3 regions of the Paenibacillus sp. FSL R10-2796 genome follow, and region 1 is predicted to be linked to each of the others. Evidence: predicted binding sites of a transcription regulator. Region 1 holds the regulator's gene; each other region holds the start of a gene.

Region 1 (6,111 bases):
TGTTAAGGATGCGCCTGAGCTGGATGAGATGATGATGGAGCTTGTTCCGCTCTTGGATGATGTTGTGCTTGTAGGGCATAATGTCGCTTTCGACTTCCATTTTTTACAAAATGCTTTAGATCGTTGTGGTTATTTGCCATTTCAAGGGCGGATTTTGGATACGATTGATTTTCTGAAAATTTGCTTTCCTTCGCTCACATCTTATCAACTAAGCTCTGTCAGTGCTCATTTTGGAGTGACACATGATCATCCGCATCAGGCAGATAGTGATGCACTTGCGACTGCTTTAGTGCTGTTGAAATGTCTTGAGGAGCTCTACGAGCTGCCGCTGCTTACGATCCAGAGACTCTGTGAGCTGTTTACCGAAGAGGATAGTGATCTGGGCTGGTACTTTGATGGTCTGCTGCGAGAGCGGGAAGCGGAGACGCTACAGCCCGAAGGTGATCTGACTTTCTATCGTCAATTAGCGCTTGCAGTAGGAGATTGGACGGAGTTAGCGCCACCTAGAGATGAGCATGCTGAGAATCCGCTAGCGAATTTATCTTTTACTGATTATATGGACGAAGTAACCAAACGACTTAAAGACACATTACCGCAGTATGAAAGCCGGGAAGCTCAGGATATTATGATCAATGAGGTGATGACGGCACTTGCCGAAGACAAACACCTACTGATCGAAGCGGGCACAGGAACCGGTAAATCGCTCGGTTATTTGTTGCCTGCCATTTATCAAAGCGTTCGCACCAATGAAAAAGTCATGGTCAGCACTCATACCATTAATCTGCAGGACCAATTGCGCGAGCGGGATATCCCTTTGTTAACGCAGGTAGTTCCTTTTCCGTTTAAAGCTGCTATTTTTAAGGGAAGAGGGCATTATTTGTGTCTGCGTAAGTTTGAGCATAAAATTAATAAAAAGGACTTTATAAGCCCAAGGGAAGATGCGCTTACTGCCGCTCAGATGATTGTATGGCTCACTCAAAGTGAATCAGGGGATGATGAAGAGCTGAATTTAAGCGGCCGGGGCGGTGATTTCTGGGAGACGGTGGCAAGCGATACCGATTCCTGTCTGGGCCGTTCTTGTCCTTGGTTCCGCAAATGTTATTATCATAGGGCCAAGCATGAAGCTGGGATTGCTGACGTGGTTATTACGAACCACTCCAAGCTATTCGCAGATGTTAAGGCTGGGCACCAGCTGCTTCCGGCTTACGAGCATCTTGTCATTGATGAAGCACATCATTTAGAAGATGTGGCTGGTAAACATCTTGGCATGCATATGAAGCATTTCACTGTGGCACACACATTATCGCGGCTGTATAAAGATAGCCGAAACGGACAGCTTCCTGCTCTGCGCCAGATATTACAGTCGTCAGGCAGTGAAGAGGCTTCAGAATGGAGCGGAGTCATCGATCGGATCTACCCGGATCTGCTTACCGTCAAAGAAACCTGGGATGCACTCAGCGACAAGCTGTTCAGCCTTTTGCCGGAACGCAGTGATGCAGGGGCAGGGGAAGCGGGACAACTGGTTATGCGTTTGATTCCCGCCCGTAAGCCGAAGGATTGGGATGAATTGGTTGCACTAGAGAACACTATGAATCTGACGTTAAGCGACATCATCCGTAAGGGTGATAAAATGCTTAACGAGATGCGCGACCAGGAAAGCCAATCCTCAGCAGACAGTCTTGTTACTGATATTAGCGGTTTATTTAAGGATTTGGCTTCCATCCGTGAGCAAGTAAGATTCTTTATGGGGCTGAATGACGATAATGTAGTATATTGGCTGGAGGCAAATGGGAATTACCGCAGCAAATCACTGCAGATGTATGCTGTCCCTGTGGATGTTAGCAGCCAGCTTAAAGAGTTGTTCTTCGATAAGAAAAAAAGCATCGTGCTTACCTCGGCGACGCTGTCTGTAGATAAATCTTTTCAATTTATGATTGATAATCTCGGACTTAACGAAGCTGCGGAAGAAGGACGTCTAATGACCTCACTTCTTCCTTCTCCCTTTAAGTATCGCGAGCAGGCACTGTTAGTTATACCGCGTGATTTTCCTAGTGTGAAGGGCAGTGTGGGCGATGCTCGATTTGTCGATACACTCGTACAGTCATTATCGGAAGCTGCTAAAACAACACGTGGGCGGATGCTGGTTCTGTTTACTTCTTATAAAATGCTGCGTCAGGTATATGATCCGCTTAAAGAGGCTTTAGCCTCACAAGAGATTACGGTGCTTGGTCAAGGCGTGGAAGGTGGCAGCCGGAGCAAGCTGATCCGCCGCTTTCAGGACAGTGCAGCATCCGTATTGCTGGGGACGAGCAGCTTCTGGGAAGGTGTAGATATTCCAGGTGAAGCACTGACTTGCCTGGCCATCGTGAGACTTCCGTTTCAACCGCCGAATCACCCGTTGGCGGAAGCGAAGTCGGAGTTATTACAGGCCCAGAAGAAGAATCCGTTCATGAAATTATCTGTTCCTCAAGCGGTTATTCGTTTTAAGCAGGGATTCGGAAGACTGGTTCGCACGGCGCAGGATCGCGGAATAGTTATTGTTTATGATACAAGGGTTATTGAATCTCATTACGGGAAGTATTTCCTTTATTCATTGCCTGGTCCCAAAATGGAGCATATGCTTACTGATCAAATGGTCCCTCGCATAGCGGAATGGCTAGAGGATGGCGGCGCTTCTTAAAACGCTCGTCTTCAGTTTAGCTCCTCCTTATCCTTAAGGGCGGTGTGTTACAGTACCGTCCTTAATAAGGAGAGGTAGACGTTTGAATATGGATTTTCACAAGAACATTACTATTTTTAGGAGGAAAAATATGAAATCGGATAAAATATCAGAAGCCGTTGTTCGCAGACTGCCTGTGTACTTGCGTTTTTTGAATGATCTCCAGAATCGCGAAATATTAACAGTTTCCTCTCAGGAACTTGGACAAAAGCTTGATCTTAATCCCGCACAGATTCGTAAGGATTTAGCATATTTTGGTGACTTCGGCAGAAAAGGTATCGGCTATGATGTAACGTATCTTATTGAGAAAATCCGTCATATCCTGAAGCTGGATCAACAGCTTAATGTAGCTTTAGTTGGAGCAGGTAATCTCGGACATGCCTTGTCTAATTACAATGCATATCTTAAAGATACTATGAAAATCACGGCTATATTTGATTCGTACGCTCCTAAGGTTGGACGTAAGATCAACTCCCTTACTGTGCAACCGATGGATGAACTAGGCAGCACGATTCGTGAGCAAGGTATTCGCATTGCCATTATTACCGTACCTGATTCAGAAGCTCAAAATGTAGCAGATATTCTCATTTCTTCTGGGATTGAAGCGATTTTGAACTTTGCCCCTGTGATTCTGAAGACACCACCGAATATCCGGGTGCATGCAGCTGATTTTACAACTGATCTGCAAAGTCTTGCTTATTACTTGCGGGATGGAAAGGAAGAAAGCGAACATGAACAACAATAAAACGATAATTAAGGGCGGGTATTTTCTGACTCCGGGAACGGATGAGCCGGTTCTGAGTGGATATATGACTATTGAAGATGATTTAATCACTTACATAGGAAAAGAAGAGCCTCAGATGGAAGCTGGAGTGCAAGTGGTTGATGGCAGCCGTCTGCTGTTCATGCCTGGACTTGTAAACACACATGGTCATGCGGCGATGTCTTTGCTGCGTGGATATGGAGATGATTTAGCGCTACAAGTGTGGCTTCAGGAGAAGATGTGGCCAATGGAGGAAAAGTTCACCGGTGATGATGTATACTGGGGAACCTCCTTATCTGTATTGGAAATGCTGAAGGGTGGAACTACGACCTTCCTCGATATGTATGATCATATGGACCGAGTAGCCGAGGTAGCTGAGTTATCAGGTATCCGTTCCGTATTGATGCGTGGTGTGATCGGGTTATGTCCAGAGGATGTACAGAATCACAAGCTTGCGGAAGCGATTTCTTTTGCCCGTAACTGGCATGGAAAGGCTGAAGGCAGAATTACTACTATGATCTCGCCGCACGCCCCTTATACTTGCCCTCCGGACTTCCTGGTTAAGTTCGTGCAGGCAGCGCATGATCTGGATTTACCGATGCATACGCATATGTCCGAAACGAAACGTGAAGTGGAACAAAATGTGGCGGATTACGGGTTGCGTCCTGTAGCTCACTTAGAGAAGCTTGGCATGTTCACACGTCCCTCGATAGTTGCACATGGTGTTCATTTAAATGATGAAGAGATTGAGATCTTGGCTCGCCATAATGTGGGTGTATCTCATAATCCGGGCAGTAATTTGAAGTTGGCTAGCGGAGTGGCTCGGGTTACTGATCTTCTAAAAGCTGGTGTGAAGGTGTCTCTTGGCACGGATGGCGCGGCAAGCAACAATAACTTGGATATGTTTGAAGAGATGCGGCTTGCAGCTCTCATTCATAAGGGTGTCAGCGGTGATCCAACGGCTGTTCCAGCTCCAGAGGCTCTGCGTATGGCTACAGAATATGGCGCGCAGTCCATCTTTTTAAATAATGTAGGCAGACTTGCTGTAGGGATGAAAGCAGATTTCATTGCTATTGATATCGATCAGCCGCATTTGCTGCCACACACAGATCTGTTGTCTCATGCGGTTTACTCTGCTAGCGCTAAGGATGTTGAGCATGTGTGGGTGAATGGTAAACAGGTCATCAAGCATGGACAATGCTTAACCCTGGATGAGGAAGCTATCCGGCGTAAAGCGCAAGAAGCCTTCGAAGGTTTATTGAAGCGTTAAGTCTGGAGAATAACGAATAAATAATAGGCTGCGACTTTTTGCTTTTAGCAAAAGTTGCGGCCTTTTGTGTATTTTTAAGGCTGGGAAACCTAGAAAATTATGAAATTTTGGATAAACACGCGGGTGTGTTATATAATCAAAAAAGATATATTACTAGAAAGGGAGCTGTACCTTGAAGAAAAGGAAAAAATGGATCCTCCTGGGGTCAGTTCTGATTCTGCTCCTGGGGTTTGGACTTATCCAGTTCTATGCCTATATTATGAAAGATCAATGGAACGAGCGTGATATCGCTAAGGATGTTGCCAAAACCAGAGCGGGTCTAACAGAGGTAACCAAAGCACAAAAATCGGTTTGGGATGAAAATGCAGTGTACTGGGTATTAACAGGGAAAAATGAAGCCGGGACTGCTCTTATGGTCTGGGTCCGCTTTACGGTAGATGGAAAATTTGCTGAAGGCGACGACGCAGTGTTTGCTGAGGAACTAAGTAAAGGAACCTCGGAAGCCCAAATACGCGGCATTATCAAAGCTGATCTTCCGGACATAACGATTGAACGCTTGCTGCCGGGAGTATATAACGGAGAGTATGCTTGGCAGCTTTTTTATAAACAGAGCGGTCGGTATTATTATCAATTTTATCGCTTTTCGGATGGGTCCCGAATGGGCGAAGGTTACAGTTTACCTAAAAGTTAAGCTGAACATAAGGAAATTAAGGGTGTCATAGTAAACAAGCGAACTTATAATAAGTTCGCTTGTTTACATTTATTTGATGTACAAAAGTGATATACTAAGTGATATACTGAATGGGTGGTTATCATCGAATATTCTCTTAAATTCACATACGAAAATAGGCCGATTGATTAAAAATCAAGGCCGGTTTTGTCGAAAGTGAGGAATTTATTTGGTATTGATGGAAATATTTAAAAAATTAAATTTTAAATATATTCACATTTATTTTGAAATTAGTATATACACCTGTGATATACTACTACTTGTAATTAGAACAGCAATAAGAGACTTCAGTCTCTCTGATGAGCTCTCAAGTAGCTATAAATTATTATAATGAGCTTTATATTTTGTCATCTTTGAGAGGAGGACGTTTCTTGAAATTACGTCTTGTACCTGTGCTGATAACGTCTCTACTGTCGGCTACTCTATTGTTTGGTGGCTTCTTTTTGTATCGTCAGTTTGCAATGCAGGAACCACTTCAGAAGATTGTATCTCAATATGAGGGCGTCAATAATTCTCATATCAGTATTAACCGCAATGAGGTCACTTTGAAACTTGATCTCCAGCCAGGCACGAAATTACGTGAGCTGGTTCAGTACGTCTCCCAAGAAGGAAAATCGATGATTGATGGA
Region 2 (6,111 bases), 2.4 Mb from region 1:
GAACTAACGGGTAATGATATAGACGGGATTCTAGTTACACACGAACATTCCGATCATATCAAGGGACTCGGGGCCATGGCCCGTAAATACGATCTTCCGATTTATGCGAACACCAATACCTGGGGAGCTATCGAGAAGGGAATTGGTAAAATACCGGAGTATAACCGTATGATCATGGAGTCTGGCCAGCACAAGGATTTCGGCAGTATGCGAGTAGAATCCTTTGCGATTTCTCATGATGCGGCGGAGCCAGTGGGTTACAATTTTTATGATGGAAAAGAGAAGTTATGTGTAGCTACAGACCTGGGCTATGTTAGTGATAAGGTAAGAGATGCAATTTCAGATGCAGATGTATTGGTGCTGGAGGCGAATCATGATATCGAATTGCTGAGAATGGGACGTTATCCGTGGAATACGAAACGGCGCATCCTAGGCGACATGGGTCACCTTTCCAATGAGGCAGCTGGAGCTGCGCTTAGCGAAATTCTTACAGGGCGGACCAAACGGACCTATTTGGCGCATTTAAGCCGGGATCACAATATGATGGATTTGGCAAAAATGTCGGTACGCGGCGCAATGGAGGATCGGGGCTGTTTTTTCAAAGATAGTGAGTTCAGACTGTGTGATACGTATTATGATCAACCTACGCCATGGGATAAGCTGAGCCAGTCATAAGCTGATCAAGTTCAGCGGTCTTGCGATCTAATTCTTGACGGGAGATTAGGCCTTTTTCAATCATCAATTCGATCATTGCGCTAAAGGCAAGGGTCATGTGGTAGTGTTCATCCTTTAAGTCACCTAGCTTACCGATAAACTCGACTAAATCCATACTTGTTGAAAAAGAACTCATAATTAATCCTCCTTTAATAGTGTGAATATATAGTGTAATTAGAACTGAAAACTGTAAAAAATTCGCAGGTGTTTTAGCTGAGGAAAATCCCGAATTGCAGGTTGCCTGTGATACAATTAAAAGCGTGATGAGCAATGCTAAAATTTTAGGGACACTTCTATTTTATTGTAGTCTTTTAAGTTGCAAAATATTCCTAATAGAGAAGATATATTAAAAGATTATCATAATCTAACGATTGACCGAAACTCTTGTGGGGTTAATGGATAAAGTGAAACTTTTTAGTGATATTTGGAGTCTAATGGTTACAGAGGTTTGGTTCGGACGTGGTTGCTATAGGTTCAGGTCTTACCAACAGTGAACGCTTGGCAATAGAAGGGGGAGATTTTCGGTGGGATTGTTTGATGATGATTTCTATTCAACTAAAGTTTCGCGGTCCAGAGGGGATGAAGCATCAAAGGGATCGTTTGCTAATCGTAGACATTCTGTACGCAGATCGCGTAAGGGTTTATCTACTTGGCAAATATCCGCCGTTTGCTCCTTAGTCAGCGCTGTGGTGGCAGTTTTGTTATTCAGTATGTTTACAGGCCAGATGAGTCATGAGACTGCTCAGAAGCCGGTTGTAGCAACTGGAAATGTTGCCCCAAGCAGTAGTGATCCATTTGACCGGATTATTCAAGCTGCTGCCACGGTTCGCCCTGCAGTAGTAAGTATTATCAATCATAAAGAAGATAATGAAGAATTAAACATTCTGGATGAGTCTGCACTAGGCTCAGGAGTGATCTATAAAAAGACAGGGAATAAAGCATTTATCATTACTAATAATCATGTCATCGAAGACTCCGGTAATCTCGAAGTGGTTACAGTGAACGGAGAGACTCGTAAGGCAACACTCGTTGGAACGGATAAAGTAAGCGACATTGCGGTACTCTCTATTGATGCCAAAGGAATCGATACCATCGCGCAGCTCGGTGATTCCTCTAAGCTTCGTCTAGGTGAAACGGTCATTGCTATCGGTAATCCGCTAGGACTTGGTGATACATTGACCTCGGGGATTGTTAGCTATACTGAACGGATGGTCCCCGTATCCCTTAATCAGGATGGAGTATATGACTGGGAACAAGAAGTCATACAGACCGATGCGGCGATTAATGAAGGAAACAGTGGCGGCGCATTAGTGGATCTGGATGGCAAGGTCATTGGAATTAACACAATGAAGATTTCAGATACGGGTGTAGAGGGTTTGGGTTTTGCAATTCCCGCCAATCATGTGATAGATATCGCTAATGAGCTGGCTGAAAAAGGACATATTGCCCGTTCTTACTTGGGTGTATATTCAGTTGATTTGAACAATCCGTACGTTCCACTAGCAGAAGATCAACGCAATGAATTGAACCTGCCGAACAGTGTTAAGGATGGAGTAGTTGTTCTAGAAGCCGTTGGCCCTGCGAAGGAAGCTGGACTGCAATTCAATGATGTCATTACCAAATTTAATGATCAATCAATCATATCTACCCTTTCTCTTCGCAAGTACTTATATAATCATACGAAGATCGGTGATGATCTGAAAATTACTTACTATCGAAACGGCGAGGCCAAACAGGCAACAGTTAAACTTCTTGAAAAACCACAGGAATAATATGCTGGAAGTCGGTATATAATGATATAGCAGTTACGACAAGTAGAGCGGACTACCCCTTCGATTCCGAGGGGGTACCTTCTTGAAAAAGCGGATAAAAGTAACGTTTTTGGAAAAGCTATTTTTCTAAAACCATGATAATTATGCCAGAAAAAGGATCTATTTAGGGAATAAACACTAAGTGGCAGCCCTTACATTGGAAGGTAATACTTATTAGGGCAAAAACGGATATATTCGGATGCTTGCTTGCCTTTGCTAATCAGGTGTGGTAATATGATATCAATCATACATTTAGTCCCTAATTCTCGCATTGAAAAGGGCTGTCATATTTGGTAATACAACCTTTTTCAATGTGTGAATTTTTTCTTTGTTTGAAGATAAAAAGAACATATTAATTTAAATTTGTGGAGGTAACACACATGCAAACAGGTACAGTTAAATGGTTCAACGCAGAAAAAGGATTCGGATTTATCGAAGTTGAAGGCGGAAGCGACGTATTCGTTCACTTCAGCGCAATCACTGGCGACGGCTTCAAAACTTTGGACGAAGGCCAACGCGTTGAATTCAACGTTGTTCAAGGCAACCGTGGACCACAAGCCGAAAACGTTGTAAAACTGTAATAATAGAAGAAACCGTCCCAGCTTGTGAAAGTTGGGACGGTCTTTTTATATCTAGTTACTCACTATTGACTTACAGGATGGGAGGAACGGCAATGAACTACCGGAAGAAACCTTTGGAAGAAATACCGGAAGAAAATACCGCAATTTGGGCATGTACCAATGAGGGATGCAACGGATGGATGAGGGATAATTTCGCATTTGAACATGCGCCTTCTTGCCGTCTATGTGACTCTCCAATGGTTCGCAGCACGAAGATGCTACCCCAATTGCTTAATTCGAATGGCGATCTCAAATCGCTGAAGAAGGGTATTTCCATCTAACCAATACCTAAATGAGTCAAGCATTTAATAGAACGACGAACCACTCAAGACGGGTAAACCGTCTTATTTTTTTTGCTTTCTTTATGCTAAATTGTGATCTTTGTCACAAATCATTTGAATTTCACCGTTAAATGACTATCTTTATGTGACATTTATCACAAAAAGAAGTTTAAATTTTTGACAGAATATAATTAACGAAAAGGGGAGAAGGAAGGGACAAATATGGATACAGTAATGCTGTCGCGTATACAATTTGCGTCGACGACAATATTCCACTATTTCTTTGTACCGGTATCAATCGGACTAGCGCTCTTGATTGCAATCATGGAGACAATGTACGTTAGAAAAGGTAATGAAGAGTACAAAAAAATGGCGCAGTTCTGGGGAAAGCTATTCCTCATCAATTTTGCAGTAGGGGTAGTTACAGGAATCTTGCAGGAATTTCAGTTCGGGATGAACTGGTCCGATTATTCACGTTTTGTGGGTGATGTATTCGGGGCTCCACTTGCAGTTGAGGCATTGGCAGCCTTTTTCCTCGAGTCTACTTTTATTGGGATATGGATATTCGGCTGGGATAAGGTGTCCAAGCGAGTACATTTACTGTCCATCTGGCTGGTAGCATTCGGTACGATGTTATCTGCATTCTGGATTCTAGCGGCTAACTCTTTTATGCAGCATCCTGTGGGTTTTGAGATAAATAATGGACGTGCAGAAATGAATGATTTCTTCGCGCTTATTACGAACGGACAATTGCTGGTTGAATTCCCACATACAGTACTGGCTGCTTATGCAACAGGTGCTTTTCTTGTAACAGGTATTAGTGCTTATAAAATATTGAAGAAACAAGAGGTTTCTTTCTTTAAGAAGTCTTTTCAGATTGCAGCCATCGTAGGGATTATTTCTTCTATTGGTGTAGCTGTTGCTGGTCACGCCCAAGCGCAATATTTGGTTGAAACTCAACCAATGAAAATGGCAGCTTCCGAAGGACTGTGGGGTAAGAGTGGTGACCCGGCACCTTGGACCGTATGGGCAAACATTGATCCAAAGAATCAAATTAGTAGTGGAGAATTTCAAATTCCTTATATGCTGAGTTTCCTTTCATACAGTAAATTTTCCGGTGAAGTTAAAGGTATGCTTGAGCTGCAAGCGGAGTATGAGCAAACCTATGGCCCCGGTGACTATATTCCACCTGTACGTACGACATTCTGGAGTTTCCGGATCATGGTTCTAGCAGGAACGTTAATGATTGTATTGGGAATGTACGCTATGTACTTAATGTGGCGCAAAAAAATGGACCGTCCGAACACTTGGTTTATGCGGTTTATGTTATGGGGCTTGTTGCTTCCTCCGATTGCGAATACAGCCGGTTGGGTTATGACCGAATTCGGGCGTCAGCCATGGACGGTATTCGGACTGATGACAACGGAAGACAGTGTGTCGCCTAATATTACAAGTGGTCAAGTTCTGTTCTCCGTGATTTCTTTTACAACGATTTATTTAATTCTAGGATTAGTGTTGGTCGGATTGTTTATTAAAGTGATTAAAAAAGGTCCTTATGCAATGGATAACGATCACGGCGATTCGAATGATCCATATAACGAGGAGGGTTCCCATGATATCTCTTAATGAATTGTGGTTTGTGCTGATTGCAGTTCTGTTTATAGGGTTCTTCTTCCTGGAGGGTTTCGATTTCGGCGTAGGGATGGAAACACAAATTCTCGCTAAAAATGATACAGAGCGCCGTGTTCTGATTAACTCGATCGGACCCTTCTGGGATGGGAATGAGGTATGGCTTATCACAGCTGCGGGTGCAATGTTTGCGGCTTTCCCTGAGTGGTATGCAACGCTGTTTAGTGGATTCTATATTCCTTTTGTATTTGCCTTATTAGCTCTGATAGCGCGTGGTGTCGCTTTTGAATTCAGAGGTAAACGTGATTCATTGGCTTGGAAAAGAACTTGGGATGCTTGTATCTTTATCGGCAGCTTCCTTCCACCATTCCTCTTGGCAGTAGTATTTGCAAGCTTTATCAAAGGATTGCCTATTGATGGGGAGATGCAAATGTATGCAGGGTTCACAGATATCGTGAATGTGTACACTGTAGTAGCAGGGCTTACTGTTGTCCTTCTGTGCCTGGTGCATGGTCTCATGTTCACAACACTGCGTACAGTGGGGGATCTACAGGCTCGCGCTCGCAAGTTGGCTCAAAAATTGCTAATCCCGCTCGCAGTTTTATTTACTGCTTTTGTGATTATGACTTATAATATGACGGATATTTTCGAGCAACGTGGAACGATTCTTATGATTATTGTAGCCCTGGGAGTTATCGCCTTTGTACTGTCCGGTTACTTCATGACGAAGAAGAAGGATGGCTACGCTTTTGGAATGACAGGAGCGGTAATGGCGCTTTCGGTAACTTCTATCTTTGTAGGATTGTTCCCGCGTGTTATGATTAGTTCAATTGATCAAGCTTTTAATTTGACGATCACTAATGCGGCTTCGGGCCATTACTCTTTGAAGGTAATGACGATTGTGGCACTGACTATCCTTCCGTTCGTATTGGGATATCAAATTTGGAGTTACTTTGTCTTTCATAAACGGGTTCACGAGAAGGAGCATCTTGAATACTAATGGATAAAAACTTGCTTGGGTATAAAGGAGTTAAGCCAGTCTTTCTGATTGTAGGC
Region 3 (6,111 bases), 2.0 Mb from region 1:
CAGAAACTGTCCAACATCCAATATTAGTAGCGGCGTAGAAGGAATTGTTTTCAGTCAAAATTGTTTATTATGTATGCGTTGTGTTTATTCTTGTCCTCAGAAGGCAATCCAAGCGACACGACTTAAGGCTAGCGTAGTAGATCCCTATACTGGAGGTCCGAATCTTCATAAACTAATGAAGGATTCTGCGAATGATGGACGGTTTGTTACTCCCAAATCCAAGGGCTACTACAAGCATTTTATTAAGTATTTGGAGGAATGACATATGAATCTGTTTCGGATGGGATCGAAGCCACTGGGGATTGAGCGGATCAGCACATTTTTGGAGGATAATTATGTGAGTATCGGCTACCCCGGAATAGGGGATCTGGAGAATCTAAGCACAGAGGAACTTCATGATCGATTGATTGGCACATACCAATATAGTGAGTTGGAGCTTATGCAACATCTGCAAGCCCTTCAGCTATTTGTACATACGATGCAAGATGGAGATTATGTGCTGGTGGCCGATGGAGATTGGGTACATCTCGGGGACCTCGGAGATTATTTTTACAACGAGTTAACTGATAATGTTGACGAGGGTACATGCCATCGGCGTGGTGTGACGTGGTTGAAAAGTCTGCCGATTTCTGAACTAAACGCAGGCGTGCGGGAGTTATTTAACCAAAGTGCACCGGTTGTACAATATAAGGGTCCAAAACCAAGCGCTCGCTTGGATCTGTGGATTACAGGTGTTTCTGCTAATGAACAAGAAGTGAATAGTCCGCTGGAATTGGATGAGGAGACGCTCTCTAAGGCGCTTAATATTTTGAAAGATGCTTTGATTTGTGATGACTCCGAACGACGGGAACGAGCAGCGATTGCCATTTTACAATATGCGAAGTAGAGCCTCTCTTGTATATCGGGCACACGGTTCATTATCTTCATGATGAGTTTCAATTAAAAAACGTTCCACCCGCTACTTGCCTCGGATGGAACGTTTTGCTGTATCTATAATCAGATGAATTCAACGAATTCGTTGACTGGCTTACGGTAGCCGCGGGGTCTGATTTTATGTTTTTTGTCTTTGCCGATCGTGATCAGCATAACAGGTACCATATGATCCGGCAGATTCAAGGTGGATTGGATAGCATCAGCATCGAAGCCGATCATCGGGCAGGTATCCCAACCTTTATCTTTGGCGATCAGCATAAAGTGCATGGCAGAGAGAGAGGCATTACGTATTGCTTCATCTCTTTGAAAAGCATCCTTATCAATGTAAGCATTGTTAATCATCTCTATTTGCTCATCATATTCCTCTTGTGACATCGCTCCTAAAGCTTTAAGCCCGCCATAGATTTCTGGAGCCTGCTGATAAGCATGCTTATCTCCTAGCACTACAATAACTGCTGAAGCAGTATGGATTTTATATTGGCCGTAAGCTGCTTCGCGAATTTCTTCTTTTAAGCTCTCGTTAGATATCACTTTGTAATTTGTATGCTGTAGATTATAGGCCGAGGGTGCCAATCTGGCATAAGAGAACATTTCCTCTAATTCATTCTGAGGGATGATAACCCCTTCCACAAAATTCATAGCGGATCTGCGTGACTGAATCAAGTCTGTAAAAGCGCTCATAAGTATTCCTCCGTTGTGTATGTATTCGGTTGTAAAATATCAACACCTGATATTTGTAAATGAACTAACTAAATGTTACTAACTCAAAATAACACAGCCTAAAAAATTCGTCAATGATAAAATTTATTGAAGTTAATCTTGAATACCCTGTTGTCAAAAAATAGGACATAAATTAGGATATTAGGATATGTAGAAACACAGTGGATGAAAGGGTGGATAAATTGATTAATAGTAGAGAACAATTGATGATAGATTTGCAAAGAATAGAAGAGAATGACTACGAGCTTAGAAGTGGAGAGGATATAAAGGATTATGTGAAGTTGATGCTTGAGCATATAGGAGATCCCGAGCCTGTACTGCGTGATGAATTGATTTATTCCACATTCTACAAATGGATTAATGAGAAACGTTGGTTTAATGATACGGAGCTTCGTGAACTGCTGTGGATACTTCTTGACGAGCAGCATCTGTTTTATCACATTGGGAATAAAGAAGATCTCACGGTGTATACAAGAACATTTTCTGTATTGGTTGTTGCTCTTATTCTCCAGCGGCATAGGGAAAAGGTGATATTAGATAGCTCTGAATTTATAAAGGTGAAGCAGGGTTTGATTCGTTATTATGAGGAAGAACGGGACTTAAGAGGTTATATGGAAAAAGAAGGCTGGGCACACGCAGCAGCTCATGGCGCCGACGCCTTGGATGAGCTGGTTTTATGCTCGGAGAGTGATGCCGCGGTGCGGGAAGAGGTTCTGGCAGTTATTCAAAAGATGCTTTATAACGATCAATACATATTCAGGGAGGAAGAAGATGAACGGATTGCTACTATTATAGTTACAATCATCGATCATCATTTACTTCCACAGCAGTCTATAACCGATTGGATTCTCAACTTGGCGCAATGTGGCAGTTGGCCTAGAAGCCACAGCCAGTACGTTACTCGAATAAATACAAAGAACTTCCTGCGTTCTCTTTATTTCAGGTTACTTCTAACAGAGAAGAATATGGACATTGTGGATGTTTTGTTGAAAACTGAGAAGAATTTGAATGAATTTGTACATTAATTCACTCAAACGGTTTTAATTAACACTGGTAATTTAAATAATTTATTATAATGTAATAAAAATCACAAAATTTTATGGAAATTCAAAAACTTTGTGACATTTATAACTTGATAAGTGCTATAATAGAAATATGGCGTTAAAAGTTCTTATGTTTTTCATTACTATTAAGCAGCAAAGCTTATTGCAGAGGAGATTTGGATATGTCAGAATCAATCACTCAAACACAACCTGAACAAGAATCACCAAAAGTAGCTGTTAGCAAGGAACAAATGGATGTTCTAGAACAGCTCTTGAAACCAGAAGTTCAGGAATCATTAACAGTCTTGGTGGAACAGCTGCCAAAATTAACTGAGCTTGTTGGCGTGCTTACAAAGTCCTATGACTTTGTGCAAACTGTCGCAGCGGATGATGTCTTGAAAAGTGATACGGTAAGTGCAATTAAAGAACTTGCTGAACCTGTAGTGCATTCCGCGAAGAATATGGCAGCTACAGTGATCGAAGCAAAAGATCGTGCGAATGAAAGTAACGAAGTTATTGGTCTTTTTGGTCTTATGAAGTTGTTGAAAGATCCGCAAGCGCAAAAGCTTTTCCGTTTCGTAAATGCATACCTTCAAGTTGCTGGAGAACGCAGTAAGCAGAAATAATCATTTTCATATCTTATACGTAAGGGACGGAGGAAACATCATGTCTAAACATATTGTCATTCTAGGAGCAGGTTATGGTGGTCTACTAAGCGCCTTAACCGTACGCAAATATCTCAAAAAAGATGAAGCTAAAATTACTGTAGTTAATCAGTATCCTACACACCAAATCATTACAGAATTGCATCGTCTTGCAGCAGGTAGTGTTGCAGAGGGTGCTGTAGCTATGCCTCTAACTAAGCTTTTCGCAGGGAAAGATATTGACCTGAAAATCGCGAAGGTTAATTCATTTTCTGTGGAGAACAAACAAATTGTTCTTTCTGATGGTGTGACACTTACTTATGATGCGCTTGTTGTAGGTCTTGGCAGCACTACAGCTTATTTTGGCATTTCAGGGCTTGAACAATACAGTATGGTATTGAAATCAGCTGCAGATGCTAACAAAATTCATCAACATATTGAAGATCGTATTCGTGAATATGCGAAATCGAAAAATGAAGCAGATGCAAACATCCTGATCGGTGGCGGCGGCTTAACAGGTGTTGAGCTTGTTGGTGAAATCGCGGATGTATTGCCTACACTTACTAAAAAATATGGCGTTGATCCTAAAGAAATTAAGCTTATGCTCGTTGAAGCAGGTCCTAAAATCCTTCCAGTATTGCCAGATGCATTAATCGAACGTGCTGTAGCAAGCTTGGAGAAACGTGGTGTTCAATTCCTGACAGGTCTTCCTGTTACGAATGTAGAAGGCAATGCGATTGACTTGAAAGACGGTCAAAAAATTATTGCTAACACATTTGTATGGACTGGTGGCGTACAAGGAAATCCACTCATCGGCGAATCGGGTCTTGAAGTTAACCGAGGTCGTGCAACGGTGAATGAATTCTTGCAATCCACTTCCCACAAAGATGTATTCGTTGCTGGTGACAGCGCGGTGGTCTTTGCAGAAGATGGACGTCCTTACCCTCCAACTGCGCAAATTGCTTGGCAAATGGGTGAATTGATCGGATACAATCTGTATGCCTTCTTGAAAAATAAATCGTTTGAAAGCTTTAGCCCAATCAACTCTGGTACACTTGCTAGCTTAGGCCGTAAAGACGGTGTTGCCATCGTTGGTGCAAGTTCTACTCCGTTAAAGGGCTTGCCTGCAACTCTGATGAAGGAAGCAAGTAATATCCGTTACTTGTCCCACATTAAAGGATTGTTCAGCCTAGCTTACTAATATAGCTTAACCCTAAACCCTGCTCAAATCTGAGCGGGGTTTTTGTTATTGTTTTTTTAGTGAAATGTTTGCATTATTGATGTTTCACAGTAGGCTGTATTCATTGTATTTGATATAATAGATTGGGTTATATTAACAGAGGTAGTTAGAGGAGGATTTCATTTATGATATTCCAACAAAACGATGTCATTCTGTTTCAAGGGGACAGCATTACAGACTGGGGGCGTAATCATGAAGACGCTTCATCACTTGGAGTAGGTTATGCAATGATGGTCGCCGCTCGTCTGGGGTATTTATATCCAGAGAAGAATCTTACTTTTATTAACCGTGGTATTGGTGGCAACCGTATTGTTGATTTACAGGGACGTTGGGATCAGGATTGTCTGGATTTGAAGCCGACTTGGGTGTCCATTTATATTGGAATTAATGACACTTGGCGGCGTTTTGATTCTGGTGAAGAAACCACTCCCGAGCAGTTTGAAGCTTCATATCGGGACCTGATCGAACGCACTCGGAAATCTTTGAATGCTAAATTAGTGCTTATAGAGCCTTTTGTTTTGCCTGTACCGGAAGATCGTAGAACTTGGCGTCAGGATCTTGATCCTAAAATTCATATTGTCCGCGAGCTGGCACGTGAATATGGGGCGCCGCTGGTTCCGCTAGATGGACTTTTTGCAGCGGCTTCCGTAAAAGCAGAACCGGCTTACTGGGCATATGATGGAGTACATCCTACTCCTGCAGGTCATGCACTTATTGCGGATGCTTGGCTCAAAACGATGGGAGCAATCTAATCAATTGCCCTTTTAAGACTAGAACCACGCTTTAATAAGCAGGTTGTAGTCTTTTTTTAATCGCGTGTTCATAAAGTCGTTTTTATATATTTATAGACACTGTTATAATTGGAATATGCTTATGTATTGGAGGCGATTCGCATTAGGCGGTTAATATGGATAGCACCTTTGTTATTGGTCGTAGTGTTAAGCGGATGTAAAAGTGATTTGGGCTTCATCAATGCCAGATGGATCGAAGGCGTGTCGTTGACACCTGTGGCAACGAGTGATCAGAAACAAGCGGATCGTCCTTTGCACTCAGAGAGCTTAACGCTAAAGGATTCTGTTTTGATCAAGACGCTTGCGGAGGCTATGAACAAGAGTAAGAAATTTTCTGATGATCTGGATTGGGGTCCGGAATTTGAAATGAAGCTTGTTTATGGGGACGGCTATTCGGAAGATTATTACATAGCGCTTGGAGATCAACTTGGACATGAAGGGATGTTTACTACAGCAGAGAACAGCAGTCAGGGCTACACAATTCCTGTAAAAAACTCTGACCAGTTAAGAAAGCTCATTTATGGAACAATCGATACGGAGAACATTGAACAGGCAGACCCTGTGGAGACTTCTGTCGAGGTAACAGGTCCAGTAACCCTATCACATAATGAACTGTCTCCGGTCACAGGCAGAGCGGGATTTTTAAATCTGCAACTGCAAGAGGGGACATATAGCGAAGATTGGACTACACCGAGTCCGTTAGCGGGAAGAAACTGGAGTGGCCGATTTAGGCTAGTAGT

What was found. Region 1 encodes Rex, which represses fermentation and respiration genes when NADH is low (regulators of the CRP and FNR family bind a similar motif). Its sites were predicted from a motif close to TTGTGAAATATTTCACAA; they were not measured.
Region 2: the regulator Rex is predicted to act here: its motif matches at 3,570-3,587, upstream of NST58_RS32260 (cytochrome ubiquinol oxidase subunit I).
Region 3: the regulator Rex is predicted to act here: its motif matches at 2,729-2,746, upstream of NST58_RS12475 (DUF1641 domain-containing protein).

What each region holds. Positions count from the first base shown of each region.
Region 1 is NZ_CP150178.1:4,840,772-4,846,882, reverse strand. Features, by position in the region: gene dinG (ATP-dependent DNA helicase DinG) at 1-2,680, shown strand, start outside; gene NST58_RS21945 (redox-sensing transcriptional repressor Rex) at 2,811-3,464, shown strand; gene NST58_RS21940 (amidohydrolase) at 3,451-4,752, shown strand; gene NST58_RS21935 (DUF5590 domain-containing protein) at 4,925-5,443, shown strand; gene NST58_RS21930 (hypothetical protein) at 5,854-6,111, shown strand, end outside.
Region 2 is NZ_CP150178.1:7,234,738-7,240,848, reverse strand. Features, by position in the region: gene NST58_RS32285 (MBL fold metallo-hydrolase) at 1-675, shown strand, start outside; gene NST58_RS32280 (hypothetical protein) at 644-850, opposite strand; gene NST58_RS32275 (trypsin-like peptidase domain-containing protein) at 1,239-2,486, shown strand; gene NST58_RS32270 (cold-shock protein) at 2,906-3,106, shown strand; gene NST58_RS32265 (cold-shock protein) at 3,199-3,426, shown strand; gene NST58_RS32260 (cytochrome ubiquinol oxidase subunit I) at 3,649-5,052, shown strand; gene cydB (cytochrome d ubiquinol oxidase subunit II) at 5,039-6,055, shown strand; gene cydD (thiol reductant ABC exporter subunit CydD) at 6,055-6,111, shown strand, end outside.
Region 3 is NZ_CP150178.1:2,807,851-2,813,961, forward strand. Features, by position in the region: gene NST58_RS12455 (EFR1 family ferrodoxin) at 1-262, shown strand, start outside; gene NST58_RS12460 (hypothetical protein) at 266-886, shown strand; gene NST58_RS12465 (nitroreductase family protein) at 997-1,614, opposite strand; gene NST58_RS12470 (DUF2785 domain-containing protein) at 1,836-2,678, shown strand; gene NST58_RS12475 (DUF1641 domain-containing protein) at 2,879-3,322, shown strand; gene NST58_RS12480 (NAD(P)/FAD-dependent oxidoreductase) at 3,363-4,541, shown strand; gene NST58_RS12485 (SGNH/GDSL hydrolase family protein) at 4,706-5,332, shown strand; gene NST58_RS12490 (hypothetical protein) at 5,501-6,111, shown strand, end outside.